DNA from 3 places in the Shewanella sp. 10N.286.48.B5 genome. Region 3 is predicted to be linked to each of the others. Evidence: predicted binding sites of a transcription regulator. Region 3 holds the regulator's gene; each other region holds the start of a gene.
What was found. Region 3 encodes MetJ, which represses methionine synthesis genes. Its sites were predicted from a motif close to TAGACGTCTAGACGTCTA; they were not measured.
Positions count from the first base shown of each region.

Region 1: metK (methionine adenosyltransferase) is a predicted target of MetJ. The motif match lies at 2,500-2,517, and genes of this name have one in related genera.
Region 2: serA (phosphoglycerate dehydrogenase) is a predicted target of MetJ. The motif match lies at 2,545-2,562, and genes of this name have one in related genera.

Region 1 is NZ_MCVG02000002.1:46,393-51,523, forward strand. Features, by position in the region: gene BCU57_RS15145 (winged helix-turn-helix domain-containing protein) at 1-1,777, opposite strand, end outside; gene metK (methionine adenosyltransferase) at 2,560-3,711, shown strand; gene BCU57_RS15155 (flavin reductase family protein) at 3,870-4,472, opposite strand; gene BCU57_RS15160 (GNAT family N-acetyltransferase) at 4,789-5,131, shown strand, end outside.
Region 2 is NZ_MCVG02000001.1:3,127,969-3,133,099, forward strand. Features, by position in the region: gene BCU57_RS13395 (YgjV family protein) at 56-298, opposite strand; gene BCU57_RS13400 (PaaI family thioesterase) at 353-802, opposite strand; gene BCU57_RS13405 (helix-turn-helix transcriptional regulator) at 978-1,643, opposite strand; gene BCU57_RS13410 (DUF2238 domain-containing protein) at 1,900-2,496, opposite strand; gene serA (phosphoglycerate dehydrogenase) at 2,648-3,877, shown strand; gene ygfZ (tRNA-modifying protein YgfZ) at 4,040-4,999, shown strand.
Region 3 is NZ_MCVG02000001.1:3,238,218-3,243,348, forward strand. Features, by position in the region: gene BCU57_RS13850 (bifunctional aspartate kinase/homoserine dehydrogenase II) at 1-1,417, opposite strand, end outside; gene metB (cystathionine gamma-synthase) at 1,480-2,640, opposite strand; gene metJ (met regulon transcriptional regulator MetJ) at 2,848-3,162, shown strand; gene BCU57_RS13865 (sulfite exporter TauE/SafE family protein) at 3,313-4,053, shown strand; gene BCU57_RS13870 (conjugal transfer protein TraF) at 4,115-5,131, opposite strand, start outside.

The DNA of each region.
Region 1 (5,131 bases), on a different contig from region 3:
TCGACATATACAGTATATCTGGGGACTCACCTTCAACAGCATAATTCCCTTGGCCAAACTTAATTGGCTGTAATTTATCATCAAGTGAATAACGATAAATGCCACTACTCTCATTTTCAGTGCCTTTAAAATAGATAGCCTTGCCATCTTTAGACCAACTGATGTTTTCGGCTGCAAGATCGCCAATATCAACTCTTTCAAATAGTTCCGACTGAATATTACCTAAATATAAGGTTTGTTTATCATTTCGGTTGATGGTGACGGCAAACATCTCACTGGTGGGCGATACCCCCACGACCCCTGCATTCCCCATGCTTTTAGTCAGGTTTTTACTAGTGACTTGGTTATTTTTCCAGGTGGACCACAATTTTGAACGATTTGACAAAAATAAAATATCACCAGTCTTTTTTGAATAACGGGCATACATGTCTCGTGAAGATGAGGAGATTTTTCGCAGTACTTTTTGGTTTTGATAGCTCAGTTGTGCAATATACTCTTTTGAAATGTGCTCGCTAATAAATAGCGTCTCGGTCACATCGGAATAAGTGACGCTACTGATTAAGCCAGTAAATGGAATGGTATGCTGAACATTACCTAACAGATCAATTTTAGAGATCACTAAATTTGATCCTTCAATATGATTCACATAAAAGCTGTCATTTTGATAACTAAAGTCATAGTCAATAATACTGACACTATTCGCTATTAAATCAACAACATCACTTTCACCACGTTTTAATAGCAGGCTCATTTGAAGTGATGAACTTTTTTCTCTGATAAACGCAATTTCATCATTATTGATCAATTGATGAGGCGAAAAGTCTACCTCGTTTTTACCGGGCTTGGTTAATTGTGTACTTTGCTTTGTCGACATCGAATATGAAAACAAAGCCACTCTATCAGTTAATTGCTTCGCAAAAATAAGTGTATCTTCATCATTTTTTGACCAGCTCAGTACTCGTTTAAATGGCAAATAAAAACAGCCCTCAGTCACAAGATCATCGGTATTTTGCTGTAAATGCCTTACTCTTACTTGGCAAACACCACTAGCTAAAACTCGCACGTAAGCCAGTTTTTGATCGGACGGCGACCAAGCGGGAGAAGCTTCTTCACTATCGACAAACGAAATTAATTTCAGTGGCGAGTCATTGTTATTAAGCTCTTTAATATAAATTTTGCCCGGTTGCTGACCATTACGCCATTGCATCGCAAGGTATTTGCCATCATTGGACACGGCAATATGCTCTTCAACCCCTTCAAAATTGGTCACTTTACTTTTTATTGGTGACGCCAAAGCGGCTGCGGCTTCAGGCTCTGTAAAAGATTTGATAAATTGATAAGCGGAATAACTGAGTAGTATCACAAATGCGAGCACAAAAACTGCCAACACGGTATGTTTACGGCCTGCCTTTTTGTGAGTGATATCTGAAAGACTCGTCTCCTCATTAGCTGAAGAAATTAATGAAATCGGTAACACTAATTGGTAACCAAGTTTTGGTAATGTCAGCAGTAAATCAGCTTCAATATGTAAATCTTTAAAGGATTTTCGTATTAGCCATACTGAATTAGTGAAACCTTTTTCACCAACAGCTTGGTTACCATCCCAGATGGTATCAATTGCTGTTTGGCGAGAAACAATATGATCTGGACTATCAATAAACAGTTTCAGCAACTCAAACACTTTAGCCGACAACTTAATTGTCTTATCACCACAGCTTAAGGTCATTATGCTGCAATCTAACGTACACGGCCCTATTTGATACTGAAGTAATGCCATCAAGTCTCACCTAGTAATTTGTTATTATTATTATTTTCACTAGTCATCATAAATATAAATCAAATAAAAACCATTCTACGCACAAGTTGTTTGATACAAAATTAATTAAGCCACTGTTAATATAGGAATTAACCAGTGTTACAACTTGTATCGAAATATAAACAGTCACTTTATATAAATAAATATTATGAGTTATAGCTTGGTAGTATACAAAATAGCGTACCAGCTAACAATTACGTTTACATTCATTTAACAAGCGATTTGTGTTGATATTAGCGCTTTTTTTAGTGATAAATGCTAAAGGCACAGCAGCATTATTTAAAATACAACTTACTTGTCTGATTTTATTCAATAAAGACACGAGGTTAACCACAGTATTTTTTCAGAGCTTAGCCTCTCTTAAGGCTTATCAAACTCTGTATAGGTGCAATAAAGTGGAATCTTGCTGGTTTACATAAGGCTTAATGACCATATTTCTAGTAAGTCAATAAGGGGGCCTCTATTGATAAGCCCAGATCCACTGGCTAAATAAATTGTTTAATTTAGCATACAGCCTTAAAAAATATCACCACAAAAAACACATTAAACTAATACAATCATAAAGATAAGCACAACTAATTCCTAAACAAGCTTTTAGGTTGAATTTAATTATTTGCGGCATTGCACAATTTTTGACTTATTATCGTATTGGGGGGTGTTATCATTTTTAAATTCGACTAAAATAGACGTCTAGATGTAGATACCTCTACACGTTCAAATTCAAAAAGACGAGATTTCCCATTATGGCAAACCACTTGTTCACCTCTGAGTCGGTCTCAGAAGGTCATCCAGATAAAATCGCTGATCAGATTTCTGATGCAGTATTAGACGCAATTTTAGAGCAAGACCCTAAAGCGCGTGTTGCTTGTGAAACTTACGTAAAAACAGGCATGGTATTAGTCGGTGGTGAAGTCACAACTTCTGCATGGGTTGATATCGAAGAAATCACGCGTAAAACAGTGCGTGAAATTGGTTACACTCATTCTGATATGGGTTTTGATGCTGATTCTTGCGCCATTTTAAATGCCATTGGTAAGCAGTCTCCTGATATCAACCAAGGTGTTGACCGCAGTGATCCTGCAGAACAAGGCGCTGGTGACCAAGGTTTAATGTTTGGTTATGCCAGCAACGAAACTGACGTATTAATGCCTGCTCCTATTACTTACGCTCACAAACTTGTGAAACGTCAATCTGAAGTACGTAAAGATGGCACCTTACCTTGGCTTCGCCCAGATGCAAAAAGCCAAGTTACCTTTGCTTATGATGAAGGTAAAATTGTTGGTATCGATGCAATCGTTCTATCAACTCAACATCGTGAAGATGTTAGTCAGGAAGACTTAATCGAAGGCGTAATGGAAACCATCATTAAGCCAGTTTTACCATCACAGTGGTTAAACAAAGATACTAAGTACTTCATCAACCCAACTGGCCGTTTTGTTATTGGTGGCCCTGTAGGTGACTGTGGTTTAACCGGTCGTAAAATCATCGTTGATACCTATGGCGGCATGGCGCGTCATGGTGGTGGTGCTTTCTCAGGTAAAGACCCATCAAAAGTTGACCGTAGTGCTGCATACGCAGCACGTTATGTAGCGAAGAACATCGTCGCTGCAGGTCTTGCAGATCGTTGTGAAATCCAAGTTTCTTATGCAATCGGTGTAGCAGAGCCTACCTCAATTAGCATCGAAACATTTGGTACCGGTAAAGTATCAGAAGACGTATTAATTAAGTTAGTTCGTCAACACTTCGAACTGCGCCCTTACGGCCTAACAGCGATGTTGGATTTGGCTCGTCCAATTTACCAACAAACTGCTGCTTATGGTCACTTCGGCCGTAACGAATTCCCATGGGAAGCGACTGATAAAGCTGAAATCTTACGTGCTGATGCCGGTCTATAATTAGCCCTCATTACAGTATGTAAAACTAAAAAAACCGTCAATTGACGGTTTTTTTATATCTATAATTTGCTGATTGATTCAACTTGGACTATTTCGCTATAGTTTTATTTCGCTATAGTTTTATTTCGCTACAGTTCTGCAGAGCACATAAACGGTCACTACTTACGAGTAAGCTTAACCTTCTCTCTGGTTAAGCAGTAATCACTGCCGGCCATTCTTCCTATGGCATCTAATTTGTCACTATCGATTCTAAAATCCTCAATGATGTCATCTTTAACATGAATAGCGACGACATTACCTAATATTAAATGGCCTGATAACGGTTCATTGCCCAAATCAATAATCTGATTAAGCTGGCACTCAAAGCTAATTAGCGCTTGCTTAACGAGACTCGGCTTAACTATAGATGCTGGGGCTTTTTCAATGTTGGCATACTCAAATTCATCTATATCCGCAGGAATATGATGGCAAGTTTCATTCATCACCGCTAAATCAGGATAGCTCACTGTATTGATGACAAATTCACCCTGTTGGCGAATATTAGTTAACGTATCCTTTTCCTGACCATCATCCATGCCCATAGGGTTGAAACACAGCACTGGCGGGTTAGCGCTGGCCACAGTAAAAAACGAAAAAGGTGCTAAATTGGCCACCCCATCAACAGAAATAGTGGAAACCCATGCGATGGGTCTAGGCGTTACTCCACCAATCAATAACTTATATATTTGTTGCTTACTTAACTGTTGTGGCGACAATAACATTAGGCTCTCGCAAATATTCTTAATAGGGTAAATCACATTCAACTTTAACAGTACTATGCCAGATATGTACGCTGTATAGGTTTTAAAAATATGTTAACCCAACACATTTTGATCGGTTAAAGATGAAACTCCTTTGCAAGATATCAAACCGCTGTTCAGAATGACAATTGCTCAATTCTAACAAGGGAGTAATGAAGCGAGTCTTTTCTATCTAAGCCATCAATTAAACATTAAAATTGTGCCATCCAATAACAAAAGAATGAGCTTTCACCTTTCAGAACTTTATCGCTCTACATACTCAATAGGTAAAAATTTAATGCGTAAAACCCAATGGTTATTTGATGATGTCACTCAATTCAAAACGTCAATAGCACCAGCGATGACAGCCGGGCAACAAAAGTGCTGGTCAATGCTGAAACAGTTTTACAAACAACAGATGCCTTATTCAAAGCCAACAATGAAAGAAGATATAGCGGTGATCATGGCTCAAGATACTCAGTTACAGCGGTCGAATATTGATAAAGAAATGAATGAACCTGTTAATACAGTTTCTAGTGCCGCTATTGCTAAAGGAAAGAGTCGCAATAATCCTGACAATAGTATTATTGCGGTAGTAAGAATAAAGCCCATTGGCCAATATCAGTTGGTAACCGGCCTTG
Region 2 (5,131 bases), 110 kb from region 3:
CCTGTGCAACTAGAAGGCAACTATATACGTAGATAAAACGACAAACTTAAAGGGTTTATTCTGATCTAGTTTCAGGTTCTTTATACAGTTTTATTAAATAATAAATATCAATCAATACAATAAAAAAATTCACTAATGCCACTGGGATGGCACCTATCGCCAAACCATAAGCGACAAAAAGCGCTGCACCAATAAGGTTCCACCAGCGTAATTTTTTTATATTAGCCATCATCAATGAAATAGCCACCACGGCAGAGGCTAAATAACCCACCCATTCCCATACTGTTGCAGCTTCCATTTATGATTCCTTTTAAGGGGTTTGACTTTATTCAGTGTAGTTAATAATTGCCTATTAAGCGCTGACTTTTCTAGCTACTACAGCCGCAGTCATCCGAGAAATACAACATAACTCACCTGCAGAATTATTGATTAGCACTTCCCATACCGAGCTACGTTTACCGATATGCACTGCTCTTGCCGTCGCAATTAACTCACCATTTCGTGACGCTTTTAAGTGATTGGCATTAATTTCTTGGCCAACACAATAAAAATGCTTAAAGTCGACCACAAAGTTAGCCGCATAACTGGCAACGGTTTCGGCCAGTGCCACATTAGCGCCGCCATGAACTATGCCTAAAGGGTTATGTACTGAAGGGTTAGCTGGCATAGTCGCCACCATATAATCTGCGCCAATTTCAGTGATTTTAATACCAAGGGTTTTCATTAATGTGCCCTTCCCATGGAGCCCACTATCCATTTTAGCGCAATCTTCAAGGGTGACTTCTCTAAACCAAATACTCATTTATCAACTTCCAGTAATACGTAATTAATTCAGTCTACTGCCAAGCTATTTAACTTTAAAGGATTTCCATAAAAAAGGGATGACAGCTGCCATCCCTTAGAAGATATCCATTATGCTTAACTCAAGCGCTAGCGCTCAACTAACACGTTTAAGTTTATTTGCCGCTAATCGAGGCTTATGCAAATTCAAAATGGGCTTGATAAGTTTGTGCCCAACGCAGTAACTCGACCCGATTGCGAGATTGAGTTTTCCTAAAGATGGAAGAGATATGTGCCTTTACCGTGTGCTCACTAATGCAAAGCCTGTGGGCTATTTCTTTATTCCTTGCACCGCTTGAAACTAGCTGAATAATGGTTCTTTCACGATTAGTGAGCATTTGCAGCATTGCGATAGTATCTGGGGGGATTTCTGTATTAGCATCAAGTTTTTGTACTAGTCGGCGGAAAATTTTGCTAATTAGCGGTCGATCATACCAAAGCTCATCAGCTACCATTTTACGTAACCCGGTCAACATTAAATCCATACGTTGGTCGGCATAAAGTAAGCCTCTTACACCTAACAATAGTGCAGACTCCTGATCTAACGAGCCTCGTTCAACTTGATATAAAGCGACAGGGACATGATTAACTAGCCGTGATACCAACAGCGGAATGCCTTTGCTATCCAGCGCGGCCCCCTTTTGGGCGATCAAATAGAAACAATTAGTATTATGTTCTACTTCAAGTTCACTAGGGTGTTTCACTACCCTGGTTTTTAACCCTATCGACTCAGCTAAAATAGCCAAGTTGCAAGGCGCTGCAACCTGGTGTAAGAAGACTAATTCATCAATATTCGAATTCATCACTTTTCTCCCTGAAAAGTATTCTGTATCTCTCGGCTATACGAGTTTCTTCCTGAAACATTGATAACATAATAACAACATAATGCAATAATAGTACATTTTAACTAGCCCATAAGGCATTTTAACTAGTCTATAAAGTATTTCTGCAATACTTAAGTACTCATTAATAGATTAAGTGCTCGCAAACCAAGCCGTTACCAAAAATAAAACAAGTAAAAATAAACTTAACAGTCACAAGATCTATAAATGTAGCTGATTAAAGTGATGCTAACTGCTTATTATGTACCTTTGTGAGCAAGACTAATGCACTAATACCACCTATAAGTGCCATAAACATATCTGACTGTGTATCCCACACATAGCCTTGAGTGCCTAAAAACGCCTCCGCATTCTCACCTGTTGCAGCTGCAACCCACCACTCAATAAGTTCGTAAAAAGCAGAAAATGCCAATACAAAACAAACTGATAGAAACTGACACCAATAGCCCGGTTGTAAGACGTGATTTCTTAGCATCACCTCTCTTGCCAGTATGACCGGAATAAACCCCTGAGCAAGATGGCCGATTTTGTCATAATTATTACGTTCGCTACCCATCACATCAGCCAACCAATCAAACAGTGGTACTTCGGCATAGGTATATTTAGCTCCGACCATGAGCACGCAGCAATGTAACAAAATCAATAAGTAAGCTAAGGGTGTTAGGGGGAATTTATTACGGGTAAAAAATAAGATGGGTAAGGCGATTAATGCTGGCAGTGCTTCTAACCACCAAGTAAACATATCTTTAGGTGAACTCACCGACCAAACGAGCACGACAGCAAAAATAACCACCCATATAACTTTCTTATTCACTATACATTCCCTTTAGATGATATTGTTCTAAACCAAGATCACAGTCTTTAGCCATCTAGCCCTCTACAATGGCAATAAATAATGCTATTTTGGTTGCGCATTAATGTCAGCATAACATAAGCATAACTATTGATAAGAGGGTACCCACACCATGGCAAAACACTCGCTTGACAAGGATAAGATTAAAATCCTGCTGTTGGAGGGCGTCCACCAAACTGCAGTCGATGTACTTAAGCGTGCAGGTTATACCAATATTGAATATCACAAAGCTTCCCTTCCTGAAGACCAGTTGCTGCGCTCAATTAAAGATGCTCACTTTGTCGGCCTGCGCTCGCGCACCCAATTAACCGCTGAAGTGTTGAACCATGCTGAAAAACTAGTCGCGATTGGCTGTTTCTGTATTGGTACTAACCAAGTTGATATTGCCGCTGCTGAGAAGTTAGGCGTACCCGTTTTTAATGCGCCATTCTCAAACACTCGCAGTGTGGCTGAGCTAGTGTTAGGTGAGATCATCATGCTGATGCGCGGTATTCCTCAGCGTAACGCCCTTGCCCACCGTGGCGGTTGGTTAAAAAGTGCCAATGGTAGCTATGAAGTGCGCGGTAAAACCTTAGGGGTCATTGGTTACGGCCATATAGGTACTCAGCTGGGTATTTTGGCTGAAACCCTCGGTATGCGGGTGGTATTTTTCGATATTGAAGACAAGTTGCCACTGGGTAATGCCAGCCAAATCCATTCAATGGAAACACTATTGAATGAAGCAGACGTTATCAGCTTGCATGTACCAGAAACTGCGCAAACTAAAAATATGATTGGTGCGACAGAGTTTGAACAAATGCGTTCAAAAAGCTTTTTTATCAATGCATCACGGGGCACTGTGGTTGATATTGATGCGCTTTCTGATGCCCTAAAGTCAGGCCATATTGCAGGCGCTGCAATTGATGTATTCCCAGTTGAGCCTAAGTCAAATGATGACGAATTTATTAGCCCACTACGTGGACAAGATAACGTCATTATTACCCCGCATATTGGTGGTAGTACTGCTGAAGCTCAAGAAAATATCGGTATTGAAGTCGCGGGTAAGCTGGCTAAATATTCTGATAATGGCTCAACTGTGTCTGCGGTTAACTTCCCTGAAGTGTCATTGCCACAACATAAAGGCACCTCGCGCTTATTGCATGTTCACCACAACCGTCCAGGTGTGTTGATTAAAATTAACCAAGCGTTTTCAGAAAAAGGCATTAACATTGCTGCGCAATATCTACAAACGACTGCAGATATTGGTTACGTGGTCATGGAAGTCAATTCAAACCAAGCCGAACAAGCGCTGGGCGAGTTAAAAGCAATTGAAGGTACTATTCGTACCCGCGTATTGTTTTAATTCAAGCTAAGTCGGTGAACGATTTAACCTTAGGCTTATCTCGCAGTTAAATTGTGAATTAAAGCTATCTTCAATTAATTGAAGATAGCTTTTTCTTTTGAGCCTCACTGAATTCCGTTACACTCAAAGCTTATCTTTGTTGCTCACCTTAGGGATCATTTTATGACACTCGCAACCACACAGCCAAACTGGGATTACTTAACTTCAACGCCCGACTTACTGGTTTCAAACTTAAGCCACTTAGGTTTAATTGAAGTGACCGGTGAGCAAGGTAAAACCTTTATTCACGGCCAAGTCACTACCGATATCGTATCGCTGACAGAAACTCAGTGGCGCTGGGGCGCCCATTGCGATCCTAAGGGTAAGATGATTGCTAGCTTTAGAACCTACACAATTGCTGAAAGCCTTTTTATTTTAATGCCAGCATCAGTATTACCGCTAAGTTTGGCCTCATGGCAGAAATATGCGGTGTTCAGTAAAGCGGAATTAACTGATGTCACTGCTAAGCAAGTTATTTTAGGCTTTGCTGGTACGAAGGCTACAGAGTTTATTGAGCAGCAATTTGGACGGATTGAACATGAAGTTACTCACGCTGAAGGCGCTATTATTTTAAAAGATGCTGAGCGCTTCATAGTGATTACATCAGCTGAAAAAGCGCAGCAATTAGTCACAGCTTCAAATCAACCACTATCTAGCCACCAAGCTTGGCAAGCATTAGAAATTCAAGCCGGTTACGCCAATATTGACGACAACCACAGCAGTGAGTTTGTACCACAAATGTGTAATATACAGGCGGTAAACGGTATTAGTTTTGAAAAAGGCTGCTACATGGGCCAAGAAACCATTGCCAGAATGAAGTACCGCGGTGGTAATAAACGCGCCCTGTATATTCTATCCGGTAGTGCCTCTGAAACTGTCAGCAGTGAAACTCAAATTGAAATTGCCTCAGAAGATGGCTTTCTTCGAACGGGTAAAGTTATCGAAGCGGTTGAATTTAATGGCCAAGTGCTATTAACCGCAGTATTGGCTAACGATACGCCAAATGATGCAAAACTAAGAGTAAAAAATGACAACCAAAGTGAGCTAGTGGTGAAGCCGCTACCTTATTCGTTAGAAGATTAACTTAAACGGTTATATGGGTTAAAGCCAACAAAGGCTGCTAACCGTAACATTAAATAAAGGCTGATGGATGAGGTTACTTCTCATTCTTCAGCCTTTTTTATTATTTCAAAATCAACATATAAACGGGTTATT
Region 3 (5,131 bases):
CATTGGCTTCTAGTTCACGGTTAAGCATGGTGGATGAGCGCTGAAATAAATCAATCCAGGCTTCACCAATATTACCGACCCCAAGCAATAATACCCCAATACGCAATCGCGGGCCTGCGCAGCGTCGGTGTACTTTTTGGGTGAGTAAATTAACCTGAGATTTAGGCACTAAGGTCACTAAACTCAAACCATCTTGATACAGGGGTTTGGCATCGCGACTTAATAATCGGGCAAAGCTGCGGCGGTAGTGCTCTGCATCAGCACTAACCAAAGCGACTAAACCTAAATCAGTATGAGCATGGATATCGCTAATTAATAGCTCATGACTATGTAGCTCCAGTAACGCTTGTACCTGCTTTTGGTTTTCAGCAGTGAATGCCAGTTCAACTTTATGATGGGCAGAGCACCAATATGCTAGCGGCGCAATACCGGCTTGCTCAAGTAATTTGAGTGTGGTTTGAATTAGCGCTTGCTGCTTAAAGCGAAACAGCACCACTTCATTTAAACTGGTAACCACTGGAGCGCTAGCTGACGAACTTTGGGGCGCAATAAGGGTAAAGTCAGTATGTGATGCGTAACTTGAGCGCACCGCGAGACTAACATTAGTATCAAATAAGGGCTGTAAAGTTCGGCTGTGCAGTACTGGCGAGCCGAGTTTAGCTAAACGATCGGCTTCAGCAAGTGACATGCTTTCAAGTAATTTGGCATCATTAATTTTATTCGGATCAGCGTTAAATACCCCTTCAACATCGGTCCAAATAGTCACTCGTTCAATGTCCGCTAAGCTGGCAATTAAGGTGGCGCTGTAATCTGAGCCATTGCGGCCAAGTAATAATGTATCCCCTTTACTGTTGGCGCAGATAAAGCCGGTGATCACTAAGCGTGTATTTGGATTAGCATCCAGCAGCTTTTGGACTTTTTCGCGGGACTCATCAAGACGAATATTCGGCACAGGCCCTTCATCAGCCACCAGCAGTGAGCAGGCATCAATATTCGCGGCAGCAACGCCAGACTCTCTTAATAAGGCTGCCATTAATCGTGCTGACCAACGCTCACCAAAGCTTAATACATGATTGAGCTGAAATTCATTGCGCTCTTCAAGGGACAATAAACTGACTAATTGCGATTTATCGGTTGATAGGCGCTCACGTAAATCGCGCGCTTGTTCGTTTGAGAGAAGTTGCTCAATCAGGTTTTGCTGATAGCTCACCAGTACTTGTAGCTCTTCTTGCCACAAGTCACCGTTTTCTCTTAAGGAGAGTAATTTATATAAAAAGTTAGTACTTTTACCCGCAGCTGAAACAACGACTAAATCATCACTGTTGCCATGAGTCAGTAAAATATGGGCAACGCGGCGATAGCAATCTGCATCAGCAAGACTTGAACCACCAAATTTATGTAAATGACTGCGGGCCATTTTTCACTCCTTAAACAACATATACCAGCCTGACTACATGAATATAGCCAAGGGAGATTAACTTAAAGCGCAGCGACAGCAGCTAAGCCTACTTCAATATCGGCAACCAAGTCTTCAGCATCTTCAATCCCGACAGATAGTCGCAGTAAAGTATCTTTAATGCCAGCTTCATACCGTGCTGCAGGCGCCATTGCTCTATGGGTCATGGTTGCAGGTACGGCAACTAAGCTTTCCACTCCGCCTAAGCTTTCAGCAACACTGAAAATAGACAGTGCATTTAAAAAGGCGACCACTTCTGCTTCACCACCTTTAAGTTCGAAACTTAACATAGCGCCGAAGCCTTGTTGTTGCTTAGCTGCAATATCGTGACCTGGGTGGTCTTTTAAGCCTGGATAATACACTTTTTCGACAAGATTGCTGGCCTGAAGTACGTCAATAACTTGCTCAGCATTTTTTTGATGCTCGCGAATACGTACAGCTAAAGTACGAATGCCACGTAAGGTTAGGTAACTATCAAAAGCCGAGCCTGTTAGCCCTAAGGTGTTTGACCACCAGTGTAGTAACTCACCCAGTTCAGGGTCTTTTGCCACCACAGCGCCACCTACAACGTCACTATGACCATTGATATATTTGGTGGTGGAATGCATGACGATATCAGCGCCTAGCTCTAATGGCTGTTGCAAAATTGGCGATAAAAAGGTGTTATCAACCACAACTAAGGCATCGACTTTATGGCTTTGCTCAGCAATAGCTTTGATATCAACAACACGTAATAATGGGTTTGACGGCGTTTCTAACCACACCATTTTAGGTTTCTGAGCAATCGCATCACTGAGTGCTTGCTCATCTGTTTGATCAATCACCAGTAATTTAAATTGGCCTTTGTTGGCAAGATTTGTGAACAAACGGTAACTACCGCCATAACAATCGTGAGGCACAATCAGTAAATCATCGGGGCCTAATAAACTAGTGACCAAGGTAATCGCAGCCATACCGGTACAAGTAACCACCCCAGTAGCGCCATGTTCAAGTTTGGCAATGGCTTCACCTAACACGCAGCGCGTCGGGTTTCCTGAACGACTATAATCAAACTCTCTAGGGTTTTTATGGCCATCAAAAGAATAGTTTGTTGATAGATAAATCGGCGGGACTACAGCGCCGTATTGGGTATCAGACTCGATACCTTGGCGTACTGCTAGCGTAGCTGCGCGATGTTTGCTCATTGTAAACTCCTAAAGAATACACACTAAAGAGATGTCTAGATGGCTAAATGTACCTAAGCTAAGTCACATCGTCAATACAAATCAGCCGTTTAGACGTCTAAACATAAAGAAATCTATTTCCATTCGTTATAGAATAACCGCAATAATTTGACTGTTATTATTTAGCGGTTAAAATCTGCCACGAATCTATCGTATAAAGGTGAGTTAATGACTGAATGGAATGGCGACTATATCAGCCCATATGCCGAACATGGCAAAAAAAATGAACAAGTTAAAAAAATCACGGTATCCATACCTTTAAAAGTTTTAAAAGTATTGACTGATGAACGTACCCGCCGCCAGGTTAATAACTTACGTCATGCAACCAATAGTGAACTACTGTGTGAAGCATTTTTGCATGCCTACACTGGACAACCACTGCCAAATGACGGTGACTTATCAAAAGAAGGGCCTGATAGCATCCCATCTGAAGCAAAAGCTTTGATGGATGCCATGGGAATTGAGTGGGAAGATCTTGATTAAGTCAAGCTAGCGACTAGCGCTGAAGTACTTGCGCTAAAGTACTTGCGCTAAAGCATAAGCCTACTCAATTAATCAAACACTGCTCGTCATTTAACGTATCGAGCTCTCAAGCTGAGAGTGAGTTGCAGTATTGCGCCTAAAGAGTCGACAATGGAATTTATCGATCCGCAGACCTTGATGCTTGCATCGGTTATCATTTTTATAGGCGCATTAACCCAAGGCCTTATCGGTTTTGGGCTTGCGGTTGTTGCCAGTCCACTTCTCTATATCATCGACCCACAATTAGTCCCAGCCCCTGTGATTATGATGGGTTTTTCCATCGCCTTATTGACCTTATTGCGTGAACGTACTCAACTGGAGTTTAATGGGCTGCAATATGCGCTGCTGGGGCGAATACCTGGTGGCTTTATGGGCGCAGGTTTATTACTGTTTGCCCCCCAAGCAGTACTGGGGTTAGCCATTGCCTTTATTGTCGGCGCAGCGGTGTTGCTGAGTATTTTTAAGATCACAGCGCCAGTAAATCGGCTTTCGCTATTTATTGCAGGTGTCTTGTCGGGGGTATTTGGAAATATTGCCGCCATTGGTGGGCCACCATTAGCGATTTTATTAGCCGGTAAAGATGCGCCGCAGTTTAGAGCCGCGCTATCGATCTTTTTTGTTTTCAGCTCAATGATCGCACTGATTATTTTAATGCTTGCAGGCTTAGTGGAAGAAAAGCATCTGTGGTTGTCATTGATGCTATTGCCATCTGTCATACTCGGAAATATTGCCGCAGGAAAGCTAACCAATAAGGTTGATAAAAATAAGACTCGCATCGCCACTATGGTGTTATGTAGCTTAAGTGCATTATTGCTAACCCTTAAGTCGTTAATTGAATTATCAGCAGGCTAGTCGATCATCTTTTTGTGGCAGATATAAATGCAACAATGATGACAGCTAAAAATGATAACGCTTAAAAGTGATAAGAAGTTTGCAGCACAGCGCCAATGGCATCATCACCATAGCTGCCGCTCATATCCAGCTTAAAGGCTTGGCCGATGGCAAAGCCGGTGCCGAAAGAGTAAATATCTACGCTATTATCTTTTAAGTCATGGCGGTAGCCCATGCGTAAAAACAGCCAGTCAGTGGCTTTAACTTCACCGCCCACTCGCCAATACTGCACCGCATCAAACTCGCTAAAACGGCTTTGCTCCACCAGATCAATATCCGTGGTTAAGGTGACTCTGGACCAATCATAAGCAGCTCCCACTGTGACTAACGGCTCAATTTGGTATTCAAATGTCCGTCCTTGAGCTTCAACTGTGGTTATTTTTTTACTGAATAAATTACGAGCAGACAGCCCTAAGGTTAAGCTTTCTGTTGGCTCAATAGCCACCCCAAGATCAAGGTTAAATAAGCTGTCATCATTTCGATATTTATCATCATCAAAATCATCGACATCAAAGTTATTGGCACTGGCACTGTAATGATAGGTATCAATGCGTTGAAACTTAGGTGAAATCCCAACTTTTACAGGCATGTTAACTATAGATAGTGGAAAGCTTAACGCCACCCCAAAATCTGTGACTCCGGCGGCTAATACAATGCCTTGAGAGTCTAAGTCAGTGAGATCTGCAGGAGGGTTGGCGGGATCGAGATTAGTCAGCATATCAATATCACCTTGAGCAATATCAGCAACGCCCATAGCGTCAAGATGACTTTTGTAAAATAGCGCCATTGGCACGGTTTGAGTTGGCAATACTAATGCTGCGCCAATTGCGGCTGATACCGAGGCGTTAGTGCCGTTGAGGGCATTTAAATTAATAACTAAATCATCACGAAAACCAGCAATATCATCAGTATCATTGCCGTTTATGGCCGTTTCTAAGTCATCAAAACTGTCTTGTAGTGAGTCAAACTTATCAAGCATATTGTCGCTATCATCCACTTCAGCAGCCACAACCGGTAACAGTAAGGAGAACTCATTGGT